DNA from 3 places in the Micromonospora sp. ATLC20 genome. Region 3 is predicted to be linked to each of the others. Evidence: riboswitches for the same ligand, from Rfam matches in the RefSeq annotation. Region 3 holds a riboswitch; each other region holds the start of a gene.

The links. Region 3 has a riboswitch for cyclic di-AMP ahead of AC2CHG_RS10415 (C40 family peptidase). Riboswitches for the same ligand answer to the same signal wherever they lie in the genome.
Region 1: linked by a shared signal. The riboswitch ahead of AC2CHG_RS17075 (coiled-coil domain-containing protein) and the one ahead of AC2CHG_RS10415 (C40 family peptidase) in region 3 are both predicted to bind cyclic di-AMP.
Region 2: linked by a shared signal. The riboswitch ahead of AC2CHG_RS13845 (C39 family peptidase) and the one ahead of AC2CHG_RS10415 (C40 family peptidase) in region 3 are both predicted to bind cyclic di-AMP.

Annotation. Positions count from the first base shown of each region.
Region 1 is NZ_JBXUOV010000073.1:24,150-27,414, reverse strand. Features, by position in the region: gene AC2CHG_RS17085 (STAS domain-containing protein) at 4-363, shown strand; gene AC2CHG_RS17080 (SRPBCC family protein) at 465-917, shown strand; gene AC2CHG_RS17075 (coiled-coil domain-containing protein) at 942-2,021, opposite strand; cyclic di-AMP (ydaO/yuaA leader) riboswitch at 2,026-2,156, opposite strand; gene AC2CHG_RS17070 (cation diffusion facilitator family transporter) at 2,301-3,215, opposite strand.
Region 2 is NZ_JBXUOV010000052.1:341-3,605, reverse strand. Features, by position in the region: gene AC2CHG_RS13855 (CDP-glycerol glycerophosphotransferase family protein) at 1-106, shown strand, start outside; gene AC2CHG_RS13850 (alpha/beta fold hydrolase) at 144-890, opposite strand; gene AC2CHG_RS13845 (C39 family peptidase) at 1,143-1,997, opposite strand; cyclic di-AMP (ydaO/yuaA leader) riboswitch at 2,191-2,333, opposite strand; gene AC2CHG_RS13840 (hypothetical protein) at 2,641-3,265, opposite strand, start outside.
Region 3 is NZ_JBXUOV010000033.1:27,482-30,746, forward strand. Features, by position in the region: gene AC2CHG_RS10405 (pyridoxamine 5'-phosphate oxidase family protein) at 1-137, opposite strand, end outside; gene dcd (dCTP deaminase) at 216-794, shown strand; gene AC2CHG_RS10415 (C40 family peptidase) at 867-1,901, opposite strand; cyclic di-AMP (ydaO/yuaA leader) riboswitch at 1,915-2,049, opposite strand; gene AC2CHG_RS10420 (N-acetylmuramoyl-L-alanine amidase) at 2,288-3,265, shown strand, end outside.

The DNA.
Region 1 (3,265 bases), on a different contig from region 3:
CGCGTGAGCCTGTCGATCGTGAAGTCGGTGCGGCCGGGTGGTGTCGTCCAGATCGCGCCCCGTGGGGAGATCGACGTCGACACCGCGTACGAGGTGCGGGAAGCGATCGCCGAGGTGCTCGCGAAGGGCCGTCCCGCGCGAATCGAGCTGAACATGCGGCTCGTCACGTTCATCGACTCGGTCGGTATCAGCGCCATGGTCGCGGGCTTCCAGACCTGCGAGGTCAGCGGCGTCAAGCTCGTGGTCACCGAGCCGAGCCGGTTCGTGCACCGGCAGCTCTGGGTGACCGGCCTGCTCGGCCTGTTCGGCGCGCCCGAGCCGTGGTTCGCCGACGACACCCCCGAGGTGCTGCCCGGCGCCTGAGCGCCGTTCACACCCCCTGCGGCCAGGGGACCTTCTACCCGTTGCCAGTCCGGCGTCGGTACGGGACGATCGTCGCGACGCACGACGGCGAGGGGGCCCGCTTGCAGAGCAGCGACAGCTTCAGCTACACCGTGCAGGCCCGGTGCACCCGGGCCGAAGCGGTGGCCCTGCTGGGTGACCTGAGTCGCCAGGGTGAGCTGCATCCGCTGATCGTCCGGGTCCGGAAGCTGCCGGCCCGGCCGGGCGCGCTGGCCAGCTACGCGATCACCGACCGGCTGCAACTCGGCCCGCTGCACTTCCCGGTCACGTACCAGGCGGACGTGCTCGTCGCGAGCGAGGACGAGGTCGTCACAGTGGCGCGGCAGCAACCCGCGACGACCGTCCGCAACCACACCCGCCTGCGCGACGAGCCGGACGGCACGGTACGCATCGACGTGGAGATCACGCTCACCGCGCCGGCGCCGCTGTTCGGGTACGCGTTCCGCCAGGCCCGGGCAGCTCACCTGGGCCTGGCGGCGCGTCTCGGCGCGACCCTGGAGGGCCGGCCGGCCTGATCCGGCCGACCCTGCAGGGCGTGCTCAGTACACCGACAGGTGCACGTGGTTGGTGTGGTCGCTGGACGGGTCGCCGTTGCCGCCGCTGTACGACTTCCACCCGCTGCTGGGCAGCCAGATCTGCTTGAACCAGATCACGTAGAGCACGGCGAGCGGGTCGGCGTTGCGCACGAAGTACGCGGCCAGGTTGTTGCCGTACGTCCGGTCACCGCCGGAGGCGACGCCGCCGAAGCCGTTCTTCTGCGCGGCGAAGTCGCAGGCCCGCCCCTTCGGATGCTCACCCGAGCCGCTCGGCCGGTGGCACGAGACGTACCTGGTGAAGCCGGCCGCCTTTGCCTGTTGCAGAGCGTGCAGCGTGCGCGGCGTGATGCAGCCGTTCGCCGGCGTCGGGTCGTTGACGCTGCACGACTCCGACGGCCAGGAGCCGTCCGAGTTGCGCGGTGCCGGCTTCGCGTTCTTGCTGGAGGTGCCCTGGACGCTGCCGCCGCCGCTGCTGTTGTTGCGCGAGGCGCGGTCGTTGGCGACCTCCAGGGCGCGCTCGGCCTGTTCCTTGCGCTTGCCCATCACCGTCACCTGCTTGCGCTGCTCGCGGATCTCCCCGTCGAGCTGGGCGCGGGTGCGGGTGGCCTCGTCCCGGGTGGTGATCAGGTCGCGCAGCGTACGGTCCTCGTGCGCGGCGACCTGCTCCAGTGCGGCGGCCCGGTCCATGAAGCCCTCCGGGCTGCTGCTGCCGAGCAGCGCCCCGGCGGTGCCCAGGCGGCCGTTGCGGTACGCCACCGCGGCGATCTCGCCGACCTTGGCGTCGCGTACGGCCAGCTCGGCGCCGACGGTCTTGAGCTGGTCGTTCAGTTGCTTCTGGCGGGTCACCGACCGGTTCAGCGCGGCCTTCGCCTCCAGCCAGCCCTTGCTGGCCGCGTCGAGCTGGGCGCGCAGTTCCGGCGTGCCGCCCTCGTCGTCGCCGCCGGGTGCGGCGGCGAGCAGGCCGGTCGCCGGTGCCGCGGAGGCGGGGGAGACCGGAACGGTCGCGACGCCGAGGGTCAGCGTCGCGACGAGCAGGGCCGCCAACCGGGCGGCCGTCCGTCGTACAGGTGCCACTGGGGGCATTCACACGTCCTTCCGTCAACGCCGACCGGGTTAGCTGACGGGTTCGGGACGGAAGATCCCTACCGCTGACGCGGATGCACCCCACGTACGTGGTTCCCCGGCTCGTCCCTGCGGACGATTAGGCGACGGCCGCCCCACCGGGGCCGGGTGGCGTCCGCGGGTGCGGCCGCGACCGAGACTACCGGCGCTGCCCGGGCGCGGCTCCGTCGAGCAACGCCGCTAGGCGGGGCAAAACCGACATAAGACTACATTAGTCACAATGATTTAAGTGTGTCCTAATCACCACTCGGTCTTGCCGCACACTCCGGCCGACGCTCCGGGTTCGACCTGCAACGTGGCGTGATCGATGGAGAAGTCCTCGTGCAGGGCGGCCCGCGCGGCGGCCAGCACCCCGGCCGGGTCCACGCCCGGGTCGGTGGTCAGGTGTGCCGAGGCCACCTCCATGCCCGAGGTGAGCGTCCAGACGTGCAGGTCGTGCACCTCGGCCACGCCCGGTACGGCGGCCAGGCGGTCGTGCACGGCGGTGACCTGGAGGTGCTCCGGCGCGGCCTGCACCAGGATGCGCAGCGCGGCCCGGCCGAGCCGCCAGGTGCGCGGCAGGATGAACAGGCCGATGCCGACGGCGACCAGCGGATCGGCCCACCACCAGTCGGTCACCGCGATGACCAGCGCGGCGGCGATCACGCCGAGCGAGCCGAGCAGGTCGCCGAGCACCTCCAGGTACGCCCCGCGCAGGTTGATGCTCTCCTTCGACCCGGCGCGCAGCAGCGCGAACGCGACGATGTTGGCGAGCAGGCCGAGCACCGCCACCACGAGCATCGGGCCGGCCAGCACCTCCGGCGGCTCGCCGAACCGGCGTACCGCCTCGACCAGGACGTAGATCGCGACGGCGCCGAGCAGCACGGCGTTGGCGAGGGCGGCGAGCACCTCCAGCCGGTAGAGCCCGAACGTGCGCTGCGGGTCGGTGCCGGCGCGGCGGGTGGCGGTGATCGCCGCGAGCGCCATGCCGATGCCGAGGACGTCGGTGAACATGTGCCCGGCGTCGGAGAGCAGCGCCAGCGATCCGGTCGTGAAAGCGGCCACCGCCTCGACCACCATCAGGGCGGCGAGCAGCGCGAAAGCGGCCCAGAGGCGGCCCCGGTGGCGGTGCGCCGCGTTTGTCACCGCGCCGCTGTGGTCATGACCTGCGCCCACGCCAACACCCTCCCTGCCGCGTACCGGCCAGGCCCAATGTATGTTCACAT
Region 2 (3,265 bases), on a different contig from region 3:
CCTGGGCGACTTCCCCGCCGACGCCTACGCCGAGGCGTTCCTCACCGCCGCCCGCCGGGAGCTGGAGCCCGACTGGGCGGTCCCGGGGCCACGCGCGGCCGGCTAGAAGCGCGAGCCGGCCCGTCGCGGGCCGGCTCGCCCGTTCAGAGGTACGGGTCGAGCAGGGCGAGCACCGCCTCCGGGTCCTCGACGTGCGCGTTGTGGCCCAGCCCGGGCAGCGTCGCCACCGGCACGCCCAGTTCCTTGAGCTGCGCGTCGGTCACCATCGGGTCCGCCTCGCCGCGGGCCAGCAGCACCGGCACACCGGTGGCCGCCAGCAGCACCGGCAGCCGGGGCTCCCCGACCGCGAACGCGGCCGGGTCCATCGCGAGCCGCCAGCGGCCGTCCTCCCGCCGCAGTCCCGCGTCCACCACCGGGTGGTCCGGGGCGAACAGCCCGGCGAGCCCTGATACCCGCAGGTAGCGCCGGGCCGCCTCGTCACGGGTGGCGAACCAGGTGACCGGCCGGGCGGCCAGTTCCGCCGACTTCGCCAGCTCGGCCGGAGACCAGACCGCCTTGATGCCGAGCCCGACCACCGCGTCGACCGGAAGCCCGCGCTGCCGGGCCGCGAGCGCCAGCGCCACCACCCCGCCGAGCGAGTGCCCGAGCAGCACCAGCCGGTCGTCGGGGCCGAGCCGCACCGGCCCGAGCCCGTCCACCACGCGCTGGGCCAGGGCCTCGAACGAGTAGCCGGGCAGCGGCGGCGACCAGCCGTGACCGGCCAGGTCGGGGGCGAGCCAGCGGCCGGGCCAGCGGCGCTCCAGCAGCGGCGCCCAGGGCAGCCACACCTCGCCGGTGGCACCCATGCCGTGCAGGAGAATCAGGTGCCGCTTCCCCGTCGCATCGCCCATTGGCGCAGTCTGCCACCGCCCGCCCCGGACACGCGAGACCGAACCCCGCCGAACCCCTCGCCGCGGCTCCGGCCACCCACACTCCGCACTCACCCTCGATCTTGGAGTTGTGGCACCTTCCATAGCGGGCGAGCCGGGCATACTGGGTGCCACAAGTCCAAGATCGGCGCGCCAAGACGGCGTGAGGGCGGGGGCGGGACGAGGAAGGCCGGCGCCCCGGGTGGGGTGCCGGCCTTCGGGTGTGCGGGACGGTCAGGCGGAGTAGCCGCGGCTGGCGATCCAGTGCGCCAGGTCGATCGTGGTGACCCAGTACGACGGCAGCGACGGGTCGGCCGAGTCGGCGATCCGCACGGTCCGGCCGTCGTCCTTGTAGCCGACCACGGCGACGTAGTGGCCGCCCGGGAACGAGTGCCAGCCGCCGTTGGTGTCGGTGGCCGTACCGGCGACGTTCGCGACGACCCCGCGGCCGTTGCTGATCGCCTCGACCACATCGGCCTGGAGGCGGTCCATCTGGGCCGGGGTGGCAGTGCCGGGAATCATGCGGGTCCGGTACGGGTTGCCCTTGACCTGCTGGTTGAGCACCCGGGTGGTGTCCTCGGCCGAGTTGGTGCCCATCTCGGTGGTGCCGAGGGGGCCGGCGAGCGCGTCCTGGCTGCGCTCGATGCCGGCGGCGCTGAGCGCGTTGCGCACCGCGGCCGGGCCGCAGTAGAAGTAGTTGATCTGCGCCTGGTAGTCGTAGTCGAGCGACTTGCTCGACGGCGGCTTCGGCTTGGCCTTGGGCGTGGTGTCCGGATCGGCAGCGGCCTTCGCGGACGGGGAGGCGCTCGGCGACGCGCTGGGCGAGGCGGAGGCACTGGACGACGCCTGCGGCACGGCGATGCGGGCCTCGCTGCGGCTGGCGGGCTGCTCGCCGAGACGGGCGGAGCCGAGGTCGGCGACCGCGGCGGTGTTCTCCTGGACCGGGGCGTCGTCACCGGCGGTGGCGACGGTTCCGGCACCGGCGGCCAGCACGAGCGCGGCGGCCGATCCGGCGATGATCTGGTACGGGCGTTCGGTGACGATCCGTCGCAGCTGACGCTTCAGGTGGTGCTTCACAAAATCCTCCACGGGGCGTGAGCGGCACACACCGGCCCGGCACGCGGAGGAACTCACACGTGCTGGCGGGGCCGGATGGCCGGGGGATCGGGAACGCCCGTGATGCCGGGCGCCCAGGGGGCGGTTGCCGGTCGCGCGTCAGGCGCGCGCGGGCACCGCTTCGCCGTGGAGGCGGGGGGACGATCGAGGGGTGGGCAAGAGGGGTTACTCCTTCCGTGGCCGCCGACCGGGTTAGCTGACGGATTCGGGCGGGAAGTACGCCCTACCGCAGGCCGTCGGCCCGCGGATTCACCCCGATGGTGCTCATGGGTCCCCGGTTCGTGGAACACGATTAGGCGGGTCGGCGCGGCGTCGCCGTCGGCGATCGATTACCGCATCGGACGCGCCGACACTACCGGTGGGTATGTCCCCTGCCAAGCGCTCCCACCTGCGTAAACGTGATCCGCGGTAACGGATTTCGGAACACCCGGTTACTGACTTCGCTCAATGGGACAAGCAGTTTCGACGGCGCCCGGCGGCGGAAAGCGGACAGACGGCGAGCACCCGACCGGCAATCGCGGGACTCGATGACCCGTTCTGCGCCCGGCGCCCGTTTCGACGGCCCGGGTGACCGGGCTCACCACATTCCGGGTAACGATTCGGTCGAGACGAGACCTCAGCCGACCCGGGCCGGGCGCCAGCGGGCGTTACGGACCGTCGCGGCCACCGGCACGGCGCTCGCCGTCGCGCTCCGGTACGCCGGGGCGGGCCGCAGCGCCGCAGTGGCCGCGTACGCCTCGGCGGCGAGCGTCCGGGCGGCCTCGGCGGCCAGTTCGGCGTCCCGCCAGGCCGACCGCTCCCGCGCGGCGGCGCTCTCCCATCCGGCCCGGCGCCCGTCCCGGACGGTACGGGCCAGCATGATCTCCTGCTCGGCCGGGTGCCGGCGCGGATCCCACCCGTTGCGGCGCGCCAGCACGTCGGCGAGCTGACGGGCGGTCAGGTCGCCCCGCCAGTGCGCCGTCATGGCGGCGTGGTGCAGCCAGCGCTCCCGGGCCGCGTACTCGGCAGGGGTGCGCGGCGTGCGCGGGGCGGGCAGCGCGGCGGCACCGGCGAAGCGGCGGGCGGCGGCGTCCGCCTCGTCGTACGCGGTCCAGGCCCGGTCCGCCTCGTCCTGCGCGGCCAGCCACCGCTCCCGGCGGCGACGGGCCGTCTGGGCGGCTCCGGCTGCGGCCACCGCCACCTCCTCGGCGTACCGGATCAGGTCGTCGTGGCGGGCGGCGTCGGCGTCGGCCGGTTCGGGG
Region 3 (3,265 bases):
ACGGGATGGACCCGGGGGCCACCGTCGGCGCGGACCGTGGCGAGGTAGCCGAAGCCCGGCCCGTACTGCTGCATCAGGAGGCGGATCTCGTCGGCGAGGCGGGGCTCGTCGGCGGCGAATTCGGACCAGGAAGCCATGTGGACACTCTATCGAACACGTGTACGAAGATGTAGTGCGACACGCAGGTCACCCGTACCGGTCGCTATGGTGTTCCGATGCTGCTCTCCGACCGCGACCTGATCTCCGAGATCAAGGCCGGCACGCTCGCGCTGGAGCCCTTCGAGCCCACGCTGGTGCAGCCGTCGAGCATCGACGTACGCCTGGACCGGCTGTTCCGGGTCTTCAACAACCACCTCTACACACACATCGACCCGTCGGTGCAGCAGGACGACCTGACGTCGATGGTGGAGGTGCCGGAGGGGCAGCCGTTCGTGCTGCACCCGGGCGAGTTCGTGCTCGCCTCCACGCTTGAGGTGATCTCGCTGGGTGACCAGCTCGCCGGCCGGCTGGAGGGCAAGTCGAGCCTGGGGCGGCTGGGGCTGCTGACCCACTCGACAGCAGGTTTCATCGACCCCGGCTTCTCCGGCCACGTCACGCTGGAGCTGTCGAACGTGGCGAACCTGCCGATCACGCTCTGGCCGGGCATGAAGATCGGGCAGCTCTGCATCTTCCGGCTCTCCTCGCCGGCCGAGCACCCGTACGGCTCGGCCGTCTACGGCTCGCGTTACCAGGGGCAGCGCGGTCCGACGCCGAGCCGGTCCTGGCAGAGCTGGCGCACCTGGCCGACGCGCTGACGGCACCCGCAGTTGTTAATAGGGGCCCCCTCCTCTACCGGAGGCGTTAAGAGGGGGGCCCTTCCTTACACCTCAGCCGGGACGGCCGTAGCTGTTGATGTCGCCGTCGTCGACCCGCTTCATGGTGATCGGCTTGCCGGACTGGGAGGCGTGTACCACCCAGCCGTCGCCCACGTACATCGCCACGTGGTGCAGGTCGCCGTAGTAGAAGACGAGGTCACCGGCGCGCAGCTCGGCCCGGCTGATCCGCTTCGTCACGCCGTGCTGCTGGCGTGCGCTGTGCGGCAGCGAGACGCCGCCCTTGGCCCAAGCCGCCATGGTGAGGCCCGAGCAGTCGAAGTGGTCCGGCCCGGCCGCGCCCCAGACGTAGATCTTGCCGATCTGGGCGCAGGCGAACTTGACCGCCGCACCGGCCGGGCCGCCGGGGTAGCCGGCCGGGCACGGCGCCGGGCGCAGCGGGCCGCCGCCGCCCTTGCCGTACACCTTGAGCCGCAGCTTCTCCAACTTGGCGATCTCGGCGTCGATCTGCTTCTTCTTCGCCGCGAGCTGGGCCTCGGTACGCGCCAGCCCGGCGATCATCTCGTCCAGCGGCTTCTTCTTCGCCGCCAGCTCGTCGCGCAGCGCGGCGACGGAGCGCACCTGCTCGTGCTGGCGGTGCGCGAAGCGGTCGAGCAGTTCCAGGCCGGTGACCAGGTCACCGGGTGAGCGGCTGCCCAGCAGCGCGTTCACTGTGGAGAGGTTGTCGCCCTTGTAGGCGTCGGCGGCGAGCCCGCCGACCTGACCGAGTGCGGCGTCCACCCGGGCCTGGAGGGGTGCGATCTGCCGGCCGAGCACGTCGGCCTGCTTGCGCCGCGCGGCGAGCTGCTCGCGTACGGCGTTCACCTGTTCGATGACCGGTTCGAGCTTGTTCCAGTCGCGGTCGATCTGGGCCTCGATCTCGGCGACCGAGGGTTCGGCGTGTGCCGCCGTGGCGCCGCCGGTCAGGACGACTGCGGTGCCGACGAGGGCGGCGAGGGCTGTGGTGAAGCGGGACCAGCGGGTACGCGGCACAGCCGTGGACCGGTCGACCGACCGGCTCGACGACGGCCGCGGGGCATGGAGTGCCACCGGGCGTCCGTACTCCTTCTTCCGTACCGCCTACCGGGTTAGCTGACGGATTCGGGCGGGAAGGGAGCCGCCCTACCGCATCGCTGCGGATTCACCCCAGGTACCTGGTTCCCCGGCTCGCCCGGAGGCGACTCGGCGGTGTCGGACCGTCACCGACCGGGTTGGACGGTGAGACGTGCGGCCGACGATTCACCAGAGTAGGGACCACCGTTATCGATCCGCAACTTCCAGCGGCGTGACACTCCGTACGCGATGACGGGCCGCACCCAGGTCGGAGGTGAAATTTTCTTTCAAGGCTGATTACTCACTGGAAAGGTATTGACCCCCGTGGGTGTGCGGAGTGAGGGTGGAGACGCAGTGACCCCCATCCCTGTCCAGGAGGTTCGATGCACCTCTCCGCCCCGCCGTCGGGCAGACGGATACTGCTCGCCGCCGCAGTGGCGACAGCCACCGCGCTGGCGACGACCGGCCCGGTGACCGCCGCGCCGGACACGTCCGCGCCCGCGAGCGACAGGCAACAACAATACGCCGCCGCGGCGGCCGAGTACGGCGTGCCGCAGAACGTGCTGCTCGGCGTCTCCTATCTGGAGTCCCGCTGGGACACCCACCCCGGGCAGCCGAGCACCAGCGGCGGCTACGGCCCGATGCACCTGACCGACGCCGCGCACATCCTCGCCATGCCGGGCAGCGCCCACGTCGACGAGGACGAGGACCCGCGCGGCGACGACTCCCGGCCGCTGAAGCTCGACCCGGCCACCGCCGCCGCGCCGGAGCGGGAGACCCCGCTGCCGCCCGCCTCGCTCCAGACGCTCGACGCCGCCGCCGCGCTCACCGGGCTCGACGCGGGCACGCTGCGCACCGACCCGGCCGCGAACATCCGCGGTGGCGCGGCGCTGCTGGCGTCGTACCAGAAGGCTCTGGGCGGGCCGGTCGGCGCCGGCACCGACCCGGCGGCCTGGTACGCCGCGGTGGCCCGGTACTCCGGCGCGGACACCTCGGACGCCGCGGCGGCCTTCGCCGACGAGGTCTACGACCAGCTCGGCCAGGGCGCCAGCCGGACCACCGACGACGGCCAGCGGGTCACGCTCGCCGCCACCGCCGCGACGCCGGACCGTTCCCGGCTGGCCCGCCTCGGCCTGCGCAACGCCGAGCGGCCGGACGGGCTGGAGTGCCCGGTGCGGCTGGCCTGCGAGTGGATCCCCGCGCCGTACGAGCAGCTCAGCGACGACCCGGGCGACTACGGCAACCACGACCTGGGCGACCGGCCGAAGCAGCAGAAGATCGAGTACATCGTCATCCACGACACCGAGGGCTACTTCGGCCCGAGCGTCGACCTGGTGAAGCGGGCCGACTACCTGGGCTGG